Regions from separate parts of the Paenibacillus sp. FSL H7-0756 genome, predicted to be linked through region 1. Evidence: riboswitches for the same ligand, from Rfam matches in the RefSeq annotation. Region 1 holds a riboswitch; the other holds the start of a gene.

Evidence for each region. A riboswitch is a leader RNA that binds a small molecule or an ion and turns the genes downstream of it on or off. The one in region 1 is predicted to bind glycine.
Region 2: linked by a shared signal. The riboswitch ahead of NST04_RS04790 (amino acid permease) and the one ahead of gcvT (glycine cleavage system aminomethyltransferase GcvT) in region 1 are both predicted to bind glycine.

The regions. Positions count from the first base shown of each region.
Region 1 covers NZ_JBBOVT010000001.1:1,538,025-1,546,089, forward strand. Annotated here, with positions in the region: gene gcvPB (aminomethyl-transferring glycine dehydrogenase subunit GcvPB) at 1-466, opposite strand, end outside; gene gcvPA (aminomethyl-transferring glycine dehydrogenase subunit GcvPA) at 463-1,815, opposite strand; gene gcvT (glycine cleavage system aminomethyltransferase GcvT) at 1,812-2,936, opposite strand; glycine riboswitch at 3,017-3,117, opposite strand; glycine riboswitch at 3,121-3,218, opposite strand; gene gcvH (glycine cleavage system protein GcvH) at 3,403-3,795, shown strand; gene NST04_RS06830 (hypothetical protein) at 3,893-4,525, opposite strand; gene NST04_RS06835 (flagellar motor protein MotB) at 4,609-5,505, opposite strand; gene NST04_RS06840 (flagellar motor protein) at 5,502-6,287, opposite strand; gene uvrB (excinuclease ABC subunit UvrB) at 6,469-8,065, shown strand, end outside.
Region 2 covers NZ_JBBOVT010000001.1:1,067,472-1,075,536, forward strand. Annotated here, with positions in the region: gene NST04_RS04775 (carbohydrate ABC transporter permease) at 1-299, opposite strand, end outside; gene NST04_RS04780 (ABC transporter permease) at 315-1,268, opposite strand; gene NST04_RS04785 (DUF5643 domain-containing protein) at 1,512-2,444, shown strand; glycine riboswitch at 2,573-2,652, shown strand; gene NST04_RS04790 (amino acid permease) at 2,794-4,170, shown strand; gene NST04_RS04795 (helix-turn-helix transcriptional regulator) at 4,204-5,151, shown strand; gene NST04_RS04800 (DinB family protein) at 5,228-5,776, shown strand; gene NST04_RS04805 (methyl-accepting chemotaxis protein) at 6,008-6,829, shown strand; gene NST04_RS04810 (DUF1304 domain-containing protein) at 6,868-7,236, opposite strand; gene NST04_RS04815 (GNAT family N-acetyltransferase) at 7,389-7,898, shown strand; gene NST04_RS04820 (S-layer homology domain-containing protein) at 7,960-8,065, opposite strand, start outside.

The sequences.
Region 1 (8,065 bases):
CATGGTAGGCGCGGATCATCATCAGGCCGGTCCACTCGCCGTGGGCACCGGCAGCAGGCTGCAGGGATACGGCATCCATGCCGGTCAGGGCGGCGAGATCCTTTTGCAGCGTGTACATCAGTTCAAGCGCACCCTGGATGCTCTCCTCCGGCTGGTACGGATGGATCTTGGAGAGTCCGGGGAAGCGGGCGACATCCTCGTTGATCTTCGGGTTGTATTTCATCGTGCAGGAGCCGAGCGGATAGAAGCCGTTATCGACTCCGAAGTTGCGGCGGGACAGGGCGGTATAGTGGCGGATCACATCCACCTCGGATACCTCCGGCAGCACAACCGGCTCACTGCGCAGCAGCCCTCCGGGAATGAGTGAGTCAAGACCTTCTTCCTGCGGCACATCACACAGAGGCAGGGAGTAGGCCGAGCGGCCGGGACGGCTTAATTCAAAAATCAGACTTTGTTCCGGTTTCATACACAGCCCTCCAGTGCGCTTGCGAATTCGTCAATTTCGGTCTTGCTTCGTTTCTCCGTTACGGCCACCAGCATATGTCCGGCCAGCTCGGGATAATCCCGGCCTAAGTCATAACCGCCCAGATAGCCTTCCTTCAGCAGCTTGGAGTTCACCGCACTCACACTGCTGCCCTCCGGGAGCTTCAGGACGAATTCATTGAAGAACGGGGCAGTGAAGACGCGCTCTGCACCGGTGATTTCAGCCAGCCGCCCGGCAGCATAGTGGCTCTTGCGGATGTTCAGCTCACCTACCTCGCGCATGCCCTCCTTGCCCATCACGGACAGGTAGACGGAGGCGCACAGCGCCAAAAGCGCCTGGTTGGAGCAGATATTCGAGGTCGCCTTCTCCCGGCGGATATGCTGTTCGCGGGCTTGCAGGGTCAGCACGAAGCCGCGCTTGCCATTCCGGTCAACCGTCTGGCCGACGATCCGGCCCGGCATCCGGCGCATAAGCGGCTCAGCCACCGCGAAGAATCCGCAGGTAGGGCCGCCCAGCGAGGCGGCGATACCCAGCGGCTGCGCGTCGCCGACTACGATGTCTGCGCCAAGCCGTCCGGGGGACTCCAATACGCCAAGTGCAATGGGGTTCGCGCTGACCACGATCAGTCCCTTGACCGCATGGATCAGCGGCTCAATCTGGCGCAGATCCTCAATCCCGCCGAAGAAGTTGGGGGACTGGACCAGAACAGCAGCGGTATCGCTGTCAATGGCTTCGGCCAGCCTGGCGAGATCCGTTACCCCGTCAGCATAGTCAATCTCTACAATTTGCAGGCCCCAGGCGTTGGCGGAGGTGCGCAGCACCTGGCGCGCTTCCGGGTGAACGGTACGGGAGACAATCAGCTTCTTGCGCTTGGTTGCGCCTGCGGCCAGCACAGCCGCTTCGGACAGGGCCGTTGCGCCGTCATACATACTGGCATTGGCGACCTTCATCCCGGTCAGCTCACAGATATAGGACTGGAATTCGAAGATGGCCTGAAGCTCACCCTGGCTGATCTCCGGCTGATAAGGGGTGTAGGCGGTATAAAATTCCGAACGGGAAATCACATGGTTGATCACGACCGGAACATGGTGGTCATATAATCCGGCGCCGAGGAAGCTGGTGTGAGTGTCGAAATCGGCGTTCTTGTCTGCGAGCCCCTTCATATGGCGAAGCAGTGCATATTCGTCCAGGGCGCCGGACATCGGCAGGGTCCCCTGGTAACGGACAGACTGCGGAATATCGGCGAACAGCTCATCGATAGACTGGATGCCTACGGTCTCCATCATTTCTGCGCGGTCTTGCTCAGTCATAGGCAGATAGCGGTGCTTCATTGCGGCTTCACTCCTTGGCTTCTTTTGTAGAATGGGGCTTTGATGACGGCAGCCTTGAGCTGCTTGCCGCGAATCTCCACGTACACCTCTGTGCCCGGCTCCGTATAGGCAGCGTCCAGCAGGGCGAGTCCGAGATTCCGCTTCAGGGTAGGGGATTGGGTGCCGGTCGTAACTTCACCGATCTTCACTCCGTCCGCGTACACGGGATAGTGGGAGCGGGGAATGCCGCGGTCGATCATCTCCAGGCCCACAAGACGCCGGGGCAGGCCGGCTTCCTTCTGCTTCAGCAGGGCATCGCGGCCGATGAAGTCCCCTGCGTCCAGCTTCACGAAGAACTGGACACCGGCTTCAAGCGGCGTAATCTCCGCCGACAGCTCCTGGCCGTACAGCGGCAGCTTGGCTTCGAAGCGGAGCGTATCACGTGCGCCCAGGCCGGCAGGCGTCAGGCCATGCGGAGCGCCAGCGGCCAGCAGACCGTTCCAGAGTGCTGCTGCTGTATCGGCGGGGGCATACAGCTCGAAGCCGTCTTCGCCGGTATATCCGGTACGGGAGAGCAGGACGGTGACGCCGCAGACTTCAGCGTGTTCGATGAAGTGGAACGGCTTAAGCTCTGTTAGTGGCACCTGCGTGACCTTGGCCAGAATCGTCTCTGCCAGCGGACCCTGCAACGCGAGCAGCAGCGTCTCATCCGAGATATTCTGCAGGGTGACCCCGCTGAATTCAGCGGTATGATGCTCCTGCAGCCACTGGAAGTCCTTGTCGATATTGGACGCATTGACGACAAGCATGTAACGCTCCCCGCCCAGCCGGTATACAAGCAGATCGTCCACCACTCCGCCGCTTGGGTAGAGCATCAGGGTGTACTGCGCTGCGCCGTCTTCCAGGCGGGTGACATCATTGGTGGTCATTCTCTGCAGGAAGGCTTCAGCGCCGTTCCCGGTAACCATGAATTCCCCCATATGCGAGACATCGAACAGTCCGGCCCGTTCACGGACGGCTTCATGCTCCTTCACGATGCCTGTGAACTGCACCGGCAGCTCCCAGCCGCCGAAATCAATACATCTGGACTCCGCATAAGCGGCATAGAGATCATAAAAAGGCGTTCTTCTCAAAGACTCCATCTTGTCACTCCCTTGGTCTGATTACATACGAAAAAGGACAGGCGAAAGCCATTATGCACGTATGCATAAATGGACTTTCGCTCTGTCCTTGGTACCTGAGAGTTACCCTGCCATGCCGCGCAGGTTTCCCCGTTGGTGATCCGTGAAGCCTGCGGCGCAGGCACCCGGATGCTCTCCAGAGATGCGTCCGGCAAAGGTCCTTTTGCCTGAGAGATTCACCCATCCCGGGCTTACTCCTTCGGCGCTGTCTTCCTGTGAGACAGTCTCTCCCTATGCCATCATTCGCAAACCATATGTTTTTCTACTGACTCCATTAAACCGGGTAACCCTCCGCCCTGTCAATCAAAAAAACGTCAAAAAGTTGACAAATTTAATTTTACTGTCAGTTATATTGACATTAGGCAAGCCGATAACTTAGGCTATAACTAAATTTAGAACTCCAATTACGGAAAAGAGGCGGCTTGGAATGAGTGAAGTGCTTGACAACCTGCTATACAGCGAAGAGCATGAGTGGGCGCAGCAGGGCGAGGGACGCGTAGTACGTGTAGGGATTACGGATCATGCGCAGCATCTGCTGGGCGATATCGTGTTTGTAGAATTTCCGGAAGTGGGCGCGGCGATCTCCGCAGGCGACAGTGTGGGCAGTATCGAATCCGTGAAGACCGTATCGGAGCTATATTCACCCGTATCCGGTAAGGTGACCAAGATCAACGATGCGCTGGAGGCCAGCCCGGAGCTGATCAATGACCAGCCTTACGGGGACGGTTGGATTTTTGAGCTGGAGCTTGATGCAGAGTTCGCAGAGGCAGTAACCGGCCTGCTGGATGCGGCTGCGTACAAGGAACTCGTTGGGGAATAAAAGTTAGCTTATCCGCGAAAGCGCTGAATACGGCAGACTTCTCTTTATTACATTAGATGTTACTAATGTGAGAGGTCTGTCTTTTTGCGTCTGTATCTTATTCCGGGAAGCTAAGCAGACCGGGATAAAGGCCCGGAGCCAGCTGCCACAGCAGGGGCAGAAGAGCCAGACCCGCAATGGAAAATACAGAGCACAGCAGCAGGAAACGGTATCTTTTTCGCGGACGGGTGGCGGGCTTGAGCACGAAATAATACACCCCGGCTGAATAAAACGGGAAAAGCACAGCAGCCGACATCCCCATACAAACGATAAATGTCGCTTCCCCGGCAGAACTGGGGATCATGGCTTCCGGGTTATAGACCGGATTGACTTGTGCAAAGAGGAGAAGAAACGTCGAATACGCGCTCAGCAAAAGCAGGGGGAAACAGCGGATACGCCCATTCCCGGACAAGCCGTAGAGCATCCACCAGACCCCGAACCAAGCCAGGGCGAAGAGAGCTCCGGCAATAAGGTAATCAGCGCCAATTGCAATCAGCTTGTCCAGCGGATAGACGCGGGCCAGGTCTCCCCAGAAGTAACGGGAGGAGAAGAACTGCATGAAGGCGGCAAAAAATCCGACGAAGAGGGTAAGCATCCCCTGGGCAATAATGATCATGATCAGCGAAACTGCCAGCCGCAAAAACCTGAAGAACCCTGCGGCCTCCGACGCCGCTCCGTTTGTATCCTGCATAGCGGTCTATCTCCTTTATTAGCAAATGGATATATGCTTTTGCCGCCTGCCGGTATCTGAGCTGATTCGCTCGCAATTACGTGCTATTCTTCCTCCTGAAGCTGACGCAGCACAATTAGTTCAACCCGGCGGTTCCGCTGCTTTCCCTCGGCGGTTGTATTATCGTAGGCAGGCCGGGTATCGGCATAACCCGCGTACTGGAAGGTATCAGGGCTCAGCCCCTCTTTGTCCAGAAAAAAGCGCAGGACGGACAGCGCACGGGCGCCGGATAGCTCCCAGTTGTCTTTATAGACTGATCCGGGCGTCACGGGAACATTGTCGGTGTGGCCTTCGATGCTGATCGTGGCGCCGATGCCGCGGAACAGGCCCGATAGCTGGCGCAGTGCAGGGAAGGCAGGGGATTTCAACTCAGCCTTACCCGCATCGAACAGGAACCGGTCACTCAGCGTGATGGCAATGCCCTGCGGTTTATCGGCCACAAAAATCTGTTCCCCAAGGTTATTCTCCTCCACATACTGGGTGATGACGCCCATAAGAGCAGCCAGCTTCGCTTCCTGTTCCCGAAAAGCAAGCTCGCGCGCTGACGGCTGGTGTCCCTCCCCGTTTCCTGTTTGTCCGGTTGCAGGATGATCTGCCCCGGTTCCATTCAGCCCGCCCGCATTCGCGGAGCCTGTAGCAGAAGGACCGCCAGCCGTTCCGCCGCCTTCAGTGTTCCCCTTCGAAACGGCATTCCCGGTGATTCCCTGATTGCCCTCCAGCACGCCGTTTCCGCCTTCCAGCACTGCACTTCCGCTACTGAAGGTATCCGATAAGGATCCGCTGACAATGGCATACTTCTGCGAATCCAGGCTGCTCATAGCATACAGAATCACGAAAAAAATAAGCAGAAGCGTGATCAGATCCGCGTAGGTAATCATCCAGCGGTCCCGGCTCTCCTTGCCAGCGGCGGTACGGGGCTGCCGGCGGTTTCTTTGCCTCATAGCGGTTCCCCCGGGCTGGTGCCGATGCTGCGTTTAGGAGCGTCTGTCAGGAAGGGAGCCAACTTTTGCCGGACCAGATGCGGGTGATCCCCGTTCTGCAGGGACAGAATGCCGACGAGCAGCATCTCCATGGTGCCCAGCTCACTTTGGCTGCGGGATTTGATTTTGGAGGCAATGGGTAAAAAGAGTAGATTAGCGCTGGCTACCCCATAGAGTGTTGCTGTAAAAGCTACGGCAATCGACGCGCCCAAATTGGAAGGGTCCGTTAAATTGCTCAGAACCCGGATCAGCCCCATAACGGTGCCGATAATCCCCATGGTTGGTGCATAGCCGCCTGCGGCTTCGAAAATCTTGGCGTACCCTTCATATTTCAGCTCTTTGGCATCCATCCCAAGCTCCAGGATCTGCCGGACCTGATCCGGGTCATTGCCGTCGACAATCAGAAACAGGCCTTCACGGGTGAAGGGATCCGGATGTTCCTCTGCCCGTTTCTCCAGGGCGAGAACACCGCCGCGGCGCGTGAGTGCAGCCATGGCAATCAGCTCTTCGGCTTGTTCCCGGCTGGTATCCCGTTGCCGGCCAAAAGCCAAGCGGAGCGCCGCCGGAATAGTGCGGAGCTTGGACGCCGGGAAGCTGATGAGCACCGCCGCAAGGGTACCGCCGAATACGATCAGGGCTGCATTGGGCTGCAGCAGGCCGGACAGGCTGCCGCCTTCCCACAGAAAACCGCCGATCATAGCGGCAATTCCGGCCAGCAGGCCGAGTATTGTAATGAAATCCATAAATTCAGGCTCCTTAAATTTCTATATATTATGGTTTGCAACAGTCTGGGCAACGCTGTATAATAAACGGGAACGTGCATTCCTATCTTCCATATTTTTCAGCTTGGTATGGATGAAGGATGATTAGGGTTAAAATTATAATATATTCATATATTCTAGACGATAGAGGGGAGACGGGCAAATGAGTGATATTGTCGTCAGTACGAAGACTTTTGCACTGGAGTCCGAGTATACACCCCAGGGCGATCAGCCTCATGCCATAGAAGAGTTATTGGACGGCATCCGGCAGGGCAAGAAGCACCAGACGCTGCTGGGAGCGACAGGTACAGGCAAGACCTTTACCATCGCACAAGTGATTTCCAAGTTGAACCGCCCGACGCTGGTCATTGCGCACAATAAGACGCTTGCTGCGCAGCTGGCGAGTGAGTTCAAAGAATTTTTTCCGAGCAATTCCGTGGATTACTTCGTCAGTTACTACGATTACTACCAGCCAGAGGCGTACATTCCTTCCTCCGATACCTACATTGAGAAAGACTCCAGCATAAATGAAGAAATCGACAAGCTCCGCCACTCGGCAACCAGCTCGCTGTTCGAACGCCGTGACGTTATTATTGTAGCGAGTGTGTCCTGTATTTATGGTCTCGGTTCGCCGCAGGAATACGGAAGCCTGCTGCTTTCGCTGCGTGTAGGAATGGAGAAGCCGCGCAATCAGATTCTGAGCCGGCTTGTAGATATCCAGTATCAGCGCAATGATATTAATTTCGTGCGCGGTACGTTCCGTGTGCGCGGGGATGTGGTTGAGATCTTCCCGGCATCCCAGGGCGAGCATGCGATCCGGGTAGAACTGTTCGGAGACGAGATCGAACGGATTACGGAGATTGATGTTCTGACAGGCGAGCTGATCGGCGAACGCGATCATATCGCGATTTTTCCGGCGTCTCACTTCGTAACCCAGGAAGAGACGATGCGTGTAGCACTGGTCAATATTGAGCGTGAGCTGGAGGAACGGCTGACTGTGCTTCGTGAAGCAGGCAAGCTGCTGGAGGCTCAGCGGCTGGAGCAGCGGACCCGTTATGATATCGAGATGATGAAGGAAGTCGGCTTCTGCTCGGGGATCGAGAACTATTCCGGTCCGCTTACCTTCCGTGAGCCGGGAGCGACTCCTTATACGCTGATGGACTATTTCCCGGATGACATGCTGATTGTGATTGACGAGTCCCATGTGACGCTGCCGCAGATCCGGGCGATGTATAACGGTGACCGTGCGCGTAAGACCGTCCTGGTGGAGCATGGCTTCCGCCTGCCGTCTGCGCTGGATAACCGTCCGCTGCAATTCGAGGAATTCGAAGACAAGGTAAGCCAGATTGTATATGTGTCCGCAACACCGGGCCCTTATGAGATGGAGCATTGCGATACTATGGTTCAGCAGATTATCCGTCCTACCGGTCTGCTTGATCCTATCATTGAAGTGCGTCCTACCGAAGGGCAGATCGATGATCTAATCAATGAAATCCGTGACCGGGTAGAACGCGATGAGCGTGTACTCGTTACCACCCTTACGAAGAAGATGTCTGAAGACCTGACGGACTACTTCAAGGAGATTGGCATTAAGGTACGTTATATGCACTCAGATATCAAGACGCTGGAGCGGATGGCGATCTTGCGTGATCTCCGTCTGGGCACATTCCACGTACTGGTCGGTATTAACCTGCTCAGAGAGGGTCTTGACCTGCCGGAGGTGTCGCTGGTTGCGATCCTGGATGCCGATAAGGAAGGCT
Region 2 (8,065 bases), 470 kb from region 1:
GCAATCAGCAGCACGGCCAGAACAGTTCCGATAAGGGTAACGGTCAAGCTGACACCATACGCCTTAACCAGTGTCTCCGAATGCTTGAACAAATATTGGTACGCGGACGCATCGATATGATCGGGCCAGAACTTGTAACCCTGGAGCGTCAAGGCCTTCTCGTTGGTTAAGGAGATAGCGACAATGAGCACGATCGGCAGGATACACGCCAGGCTGAAGGCGATGAAGAACACATTCAGAATAATCTGGGCGGTGGTAGAGCCTTTGGTATAAGGGTTGCTTCGGGATGCAGTAGTCATTAGAATCCTCCGTTTCTAGAAAAGAGCCGTATCGCGGTTCAGCTTACGGGCCAGTGCATTCGCGCCGATGACCAGGAAGAAGCCGACGACCGATTGATAGAAGTTCGCCGCAGAGGACATCCCCAGGTCATTGAGCTGGATCAGGCCCCGGTAGACATAGGTGTCGATGACGTCCGTAGTCGAGCGCAGCGCACCGGAGTCCAGGGTCACATGGTAGAACAGCCCGAAGTCAGAGCGGAAGATACCGCCCATATTAAGAATCGTGAGAATGACCATGATCGGCGTAAGCAGCGGCAGGGTAATCTTGGTGATCTGCTGCCATTTGCTGGCCCCGTCCATCACCGCAGCCTCGTACAGCTCTTCGCTGATGCCGGTGATCGCTGCAAGATAGATGACGCTGCCGATCCCGATGGAGTGCCACATTTTGGTGATCCACAGAATGTAAGGCCATGCGTTAGGATGCATATAAGCGTTCACCGAGGAGTAGCCGAACATCGGCAGAATATGCTTGACCAGGAAGCCATACTCCGGGTGCAGGAAGGCATAGACGATGAAGCTGACCACGACCATGGACAGGAAGTTCGGCATAATCATCACGGTCTGGAAGAACTTCGAAGCCAGCTTGTTACGCACCTCATTGATCGCAATCGCCAGCGAGACGGAGAGAATTAGGCCTGAGATAATGAAGACCACATTGTACCCCACGGTGTTGATCGTCACGCGCAGGGCGTCAGAGGTGGCGAAGAGGAACCGGAAGTTATCCAGCCCGGCCCAGGGACTGCCCATAATGCCATCAATGTAGTTGATGTTCTTGAAGGCAATGAATAATCCGAACATCGGAATATAGCAGTTGATGAAAAAGATAATCGACGTGGGCAGCAGCATCAGCAGCAGCACCCGGTATCGCACGATATTGTGCAGCAGACGGCCGAAACGGCCCTGGGGCGGTGTCGCTGGCTTGGTGTTCATAGCTTGTGGTGCGGGATTTGCCATAAGTTCTAACCTCACTCTACTTGTTCTGGATGAATTTATTATAGTAGAGCAGCCCTTCGGAATTCTTTCTTGGAAATGACTCTGTTTATTCAAAAATGACTTTGTACGGAGCGCGTGAATTCAGCGCTCTTGTCACAAACCGGCAGGAGGGGAACGTTATACCTGTATATTCTTAATCAGTAAAGGAGAAAAGCTATGTACACGATCAGCTTAAATACCATGAAGAAAGCAATTATAGCAACAGCAGTAACCGCTGTACTCGGAGGAACAGTTGTCGGCGGGGGATTCACTGTAGCCGTAGCGGCGGCAGCCGATGTCAACAAGGATACTAAGGCTGGCAGCGTATTCGCGATCAGCGATAACGCCACTCTGAAGGCGATTGTTCAGAAAAAGCTTGCTGCCGCCCCGAATCAGGCCGTGACCCAGGAGGGGGTAACCCTGACACTAACCGATCTGATCTATGACAGTAATGAGCTTGTCGCAGGCATCCGGCAGGAGGGAGGGACGGTAGACAAGTATGGTTCCTTCATGGACCCATCCAGAACTGTGGATGTATTGGTCAATGGGAAAAAGCTGCTGTACGATACGTCCATCTCCACAAATTCCGAAGATACGGACACGGCGTTGATCCGGCTAACTAAAGGAGCTATGAAGCAGCAAATCCCGGATAAGTTCGACCTTACGCTGAAGGCATACGCCAACGGGGTGAAGGAGCCATTTATATTTAAAGTTCAAGTGAACAAGCTGGGGACCCTGTTAACCGTGAAGCCGGGCGTTTCCAAAAAGAACAGCACATTCAGCTACACAGTGACATCCTTCCAGATGACCCCGTTGACAATGTCTCTGCAGGTGAGCTTCAAGGGGGAAGTTCCGGCAGCGGCCAAGTCCAAGGGGAACCCGGAAAGAATGTTATATGACCTTGTGGATGAGAAGGGAAATGTGAGCTCGCCGTGGGGCAAGCCGTTTGAGAAGGTTAAGACAAGCGGTACCGAGGAGCAGAACTACGGTGCTTTTCCGGCCGTCCCGAAGACCATTAGTGTTAAGCCGTTTACGTATGCCAAGGATGCCAGCGGGAAAATGTTCAAGGACAAACAGGGCCAATGGGCTAAAACCTATTATAAAGATCTGGAAACCAAAATTACGGTTAAATAACAAGCGATGTAACTAATGTTATTGACAGAAGTCTGGGCTATGAATAGAATTGACAAATATTTAGATGAAGTCCGCTTCAAATAATTAAATATTCGCAAGCTATGAAGGCTATGGATCACACTATAGCTGGAGCAGCTTCTGGAGAGACTGCGGGAGACCGCAGCGCCGAAGGGTTCACAATCTCAGGCAAAAGGACAGAAGAGTACCGGATTTCTATTTCCCTGGCTGATTTCCTTCAGCGTAGGCAGATAGCTTATTTGGAACCTCTTATGAACCGGGAGATTGGATGATATCCAGTCTCCTTTTTTGCGTTATTTGCAGCGTTGAATTCATTAAGGGGGAAACAGGAATGGCACAGACAGAATTAAAAAGAGAGCTCGCGAACCGGCATGTCCAGCTTATCGCTATCGGCGGTACGATTGGAACAGGGTTATTTCTCGGCTCAGGCAAGGCGATCCAGCAGGCCGGGCCTTCCATCATGCTCACGTATCTGATCGTGGGAATCGCCGTGTTTTTTGTGATGCGGGCGCTGGGGGAACTGCTGCTCTCGAAGGCGGGGTATCAATCTTTTACAGACATTGCTGAGGATTACCTGGGGCCGCGCGCGGCATTCATTACGGGCTGGACCTACTGGTTCTGCTGGATTATGACGGCGATGGCCGATGTGATTGCGGTGGGCGTCTATGTGCAGTACTGGTTCGATATTCCGCAGTGGGTACCGGCCGTGATCTGCCTGATCATTCTGCTCGGACTCAATCTGCTCACGGTCAAAAGCTTCGGCGAACTCGAATTCTGGTTTGCTCTGATCAAGGTGGTTACAATTCTGGCTCTGATCGGCCTGGGGATTGTCCTGCTGGTGACCGGGTTCAAGACGGATGCAGGCTCGGTGTCAGTCCGCAATCTCTGGGAGCATGGGGGCGTGTTCCCGAACGGGGTGAAGGGCTTCTTATTTTCCTTCCAGATGGTGGTATTCGCTTATGTCGGCGTGGAATTGGTGGGGGTATCGGCAGCGGAGACTGCGAATCCTGAGAAAAACATCCCGTCCGCAATCAACAAAATTCCGCTGCGGATTCTGTTCTTCTATGTAGGCGCGCTCTTCGTGCTTCTGTGCATTAATCCCTGGACCCAGCTTAGCGCGGCGGAAAGCCCGTTCGTGCGTACCTTCAGTTTGGTCGGGATTCCGATTGCTGCGGGAATTATCAATTTCGTGGTCTTAACCTCGGCGGCCTCCGCCTGCAACAGCGGGATGTTCTCGACCAGCCGGATTCTCTACAATCTGAGCAGACGGAATCAGGCCTCGCCGCAGCTTGGCAAGCTGAACCGGAATCATGTGCCTGCGAATTCCCTGTTTATCTCCACCCTGGTGATCTCTGCCGGAGCACTGCTCAGCAAGCTCATTCCGGGTCAGGCCTTCGGCATCGTGACTACGATCAGCGCTATTTGCTTCATCTGGGTCTGGGGCGTTGTGCTAGTCTGCCATATCAAGTATAAAAGGAACCGCCCGGATTTACATGCCGTTTCCAAATTCAAAGCGCCGTTCACCCCGGTGATTAACTATGCTGTTCTGACGCTGTTTGCCGCCATTCTTGTGATCATGCTCTTTGCCGATGAGACGCGTCCGGCGCTGCTGTTCACTCCGCTCTGGTTCATCCTGCTGTTCGTTCTGTACTCCATCAGAAGCCGTAAGGAGAAAAGTGAACAGGAAATCAGTATAATCAATACATAAACTGATTTCAGGATGAAGAGGTGCAGCCGCCGCATGAACAAGACAGACCGCATGTTAGCCATCGTACTGGAGCTGCAGCGCAAAGGAGTCGTACGGGCAGAGGATCTGGCGTCTGTCTTCGAGACCAGTGTAAGAACCATCTACCGCGATATCCAGGCGCTTAGTGAAGCCGGAGTGCCGGTGGTAGGAGCTACAGGTCAGGGATATTCACTGGTAGAGGGGTATTTCCTGCCCCCGGTCAGCTTCACAGCGGAGGAGGCTGTGACTCTGCTGATCGGGACGGATTTCGTGGAGCAACGGTTCGATACGGAGTATGGTAACCGGGCTTCCGCAGCAGGCAGGAAGATTGAAGCGATTCTGCCGGGTGATACCAAGGAGAATGCCGCCCGGCTCCGCCAGAGCATCCTGCTGCTGAGTACCAGTAAAGATAAGCTGCAAGGACAGGACAAGGAGTACATGGAGCAGATCCGCCGCGCGATTCTGGAGCAGCGGAAGATCAGCTTCGGGTATACGAAGGGCAGACAGGAAGCTGACGGAAGTCACCGGAGTGTCCGAACCGCCTCGCCGTATGGACTTGTCCTGAACAGAGGTGCCTGGACCCTGGTCGCCTGGTGCTGGCTGCGGCAGGAAATCCGTCATTTCCGGTTATCCAGAATGAGCGGGCTTACCGTTCTGGACGACCGGTTCGAAGTGCCTGCTGATTTCGATCTGCACGCGTACCAGCCGGAGGATGACCGCCATGTACGCGTGTGCATTTTGGTGCATCCCGAGATCGCTGACAAGGCTGCTGAATCGAATAACTTTTATCTGGAGGCCGTGGAGGACCGGGCAGACGGCAGGCTTATGACCTTCCGCGTGCGTCAGCCCGGGGACCTGCTGCAATGGGTGCTTGGCTGGGGAGCGGGGGCGGTTGTCCTGGAGCCGGAAGCCTTGCGGAAGCTTGTGCGGGAGGAAGCGGCAAAAATGCTGGAACGCTACTGACATAACGTTGTCAGTAGCGTTTGTGTATATTCAGGTCAGACCTTAAGAATAAAGGAGCTGCCTGAAACCTATGAATATGAATACGAAGACTACGGAAGCCTTACAGCAATTTGAAAAGACTGCGAATCACTATCTTATGGAATTAGATACCTTCAGTATGGAGCAGCTGCTGCGGCAGCCGGCTGACGGAGAGTGGTCCCTCGGGCAGATGGTTCAGCATTTGATACAATCGGCGCTGTACATGCAGCTCCGTAATATCGATCTGTGTCTGGCCGGGAACGGGGAAGCGGCGGGCAAGGAAGCAGAGATGACTCCGGATGGTAAAGCGGTTTTTGCCGGGGGCAGCTTCCCGCCTGTGCGCGTTCATGTTCCGCCGTCACCGCAGTATACGCCGGTGCAGCCGGAGAGCAAGGAGCAGCTGATCCAAGGCCTGAACACAGTGATGGAGCGTATGCGCGAGACCCTGCCGAAGCTTGCGCAGGCACCTGAGCACAGCACCGCCCCTCATCCCCGGTTCGGCCCCTTGTCTGCGGCAGAATGGTATCTGCTGATTGAGATGCACTACCGCCATCACTTGCTGCAGCTGAACCGGTTGAAGGATTTCTTAGGATCAAGTGTAGCGTAATAAAAGAACGCCAATAAGCCGAAGCCTGTCAGTAGTAACTGAGGGCTCCGGCTATTTTGCTACATTGATCACGTCGAGGGCTCACGGGCTAAATGTAATCGAAAAAGCGATCACAATGGTCAAATTTTAATTATTCATTTTTGAATAAAGGAGGTTTGTCGCAACATGTCGAACTTAACTCTTAATTTCGCAGTACCCTGAAGCTAACTGAATAAAAGGAGACCCTCACCTATGAAAAACATCGTACGCTCCCTTGAAGATATAATAAATCTCGCGCCCGTTCTGAAAGCTGCTTTTCCATACGATATCTCGATTGCCGTCTGTGATACCGAGAAGTTTCTCGCCTATTACCCTGGGGATTCCATTGATCTGGGGATTCGCGCCGGGCAGATTATTCACGCAGACGAACCTCTGTATCATGCACTGAAAAATGATGAATACTCAAGGGCCAACGTTCCCAAAGAGTATTATGGATACGAATTTGTGGGTACGGTCCTTCCGGTACATGGAGAGGATGAACGTGTCTGCGGGGCGGTCTGTATTCAGGTGCGCAGACAGACCGAGCTGCGGGAAATTGCCGACCGGATGGCACTGTCGCTGAATCAGGCTAATGCGCGGATCATGCAGGTAGCGGGCGGGTCTAACCAGCTGGCCGGCTTCTCTCAGAAGCTGCTGGTCCAGTCTGAGACCACTGCTGCAAGTGTCCAAAAAAGCGATGAAGTGCTGGCTGTTCTGAGGAAGGTTGCCGACCAGACGCATCTGCTTGGAATTAATGCGGCCATTGAGGCCGCCCATGCCGGAGAGAAGGGCCGGGGCTTCGACATTGTCGCCAGAGAAATCCGCAAGTTCTCACAGGAGACCGAGCAATCCGCGCAGCGGATACGGGACACCCTGCGGGAGATCCAGACAGCGATGAAGGGAATCGGCCAATCCATCGGTCAGATTGCCTCAGTGGGACAAGAGCAGGCAGCTTCAACGCAAGAGATGTCCAGCTTCATTGAGGAGATCCGGGCGATGTCTGAGCAGTTGAATCAGTTCGCGCAGAAGCTGTGAGGGTAAGTGTGGAAGCTGCCTGGATAAGCCCGCAAATCTTACAGATGTGCGATAATTGTAGCCGCCAGCGCCAGGAAGGCTGGTAGGCCCTGCATCAGCAGGATGGATCTCTTGGAGGTGAGTCCGCCGTAGATGGCCGCAACCGCCACGCAGATCAGGAAGAACAGCTGCAGCTGGTAACCGAAGTCTGCGCTCGGATGCAGCAGGCCCCAGATTAGACCGGCTGCCAGGAAGCCGTTATACAAGCCCTGGTTGGCAGCAAGCGACTTCGTCTCCCGGGAGAACGCAGGGGTCAATCCGAACGCCTTCTGTGCTCTCGGGGTGGTCCATAGAAACATCTCCAGTACTAGTATGTACACATGCTCTAGTGCTACTAAGGCAACAAGAATTAAACTTACAGTCATCATAAAGAGTCCCTCTTTTCAAGTGATGTGAGTCGAATTAAGCCTATCATTTAAATTGTGCAAAATATAATTTTACGAACTTAAATATACCGGACTTTTTGATATTTGTCAATTTACTACAAATCGTAAAATTGGAATGTAAGGGGGCAAGAAGAGTGATACATATAAGAACGTTAACCCCGTCTGATGCCGAAGTCTACCGGGCGCTTCGTTTGCAGTCGCTGCAGCAGCACCCGGAAGCTTTTCTAAGCTCCTATGAAGTGGAAGCGAAGTTGTCTATCGAGACTACCCGGATTAAGCTGGACTCCTCGGATGAGCATTTCACCCTGGGTGCCTTCTTGGATGGGGAGCAGAGACTGGCGGGAATGGCCACCTTGTTCCGGGAGAGCAGGCCCAAGATTCAGCACAAAGCTCATGTCTATGCAGTATATGTAGATCCAGGAGCCCGTAAATATGGCACGGGCCGTGCGCTGATGCTTGAGCTAATAGCACGGGCGAAGGCCGCGCCGGGACTGGAGCTGCTGACGCTGACCGTAACCTCCAATAACGTTCCGGCCAAAAGACTCTACGAATCTCTGGGATTCGTCCGCTACGGCACAGAGCCGAAGGCGATGAAGCTTGGCAGCGAGTACCTGGATGAGGATCTGATGGTGCTGATGCTGTAAAATACAGCAAAAGCCCCTCCTGCCATTACGGCAGAAGGGGCAAAGATGAAGGGAAGGTTGCTTACTTCGCAGATTTTCCGCTCAGGATAGCCTTCACCTGGCTGACCATTGCCGCTGCGTCAGCACTGGTGACACCGTCCTGCGGATGGAAGCTTCCATCTTGATCC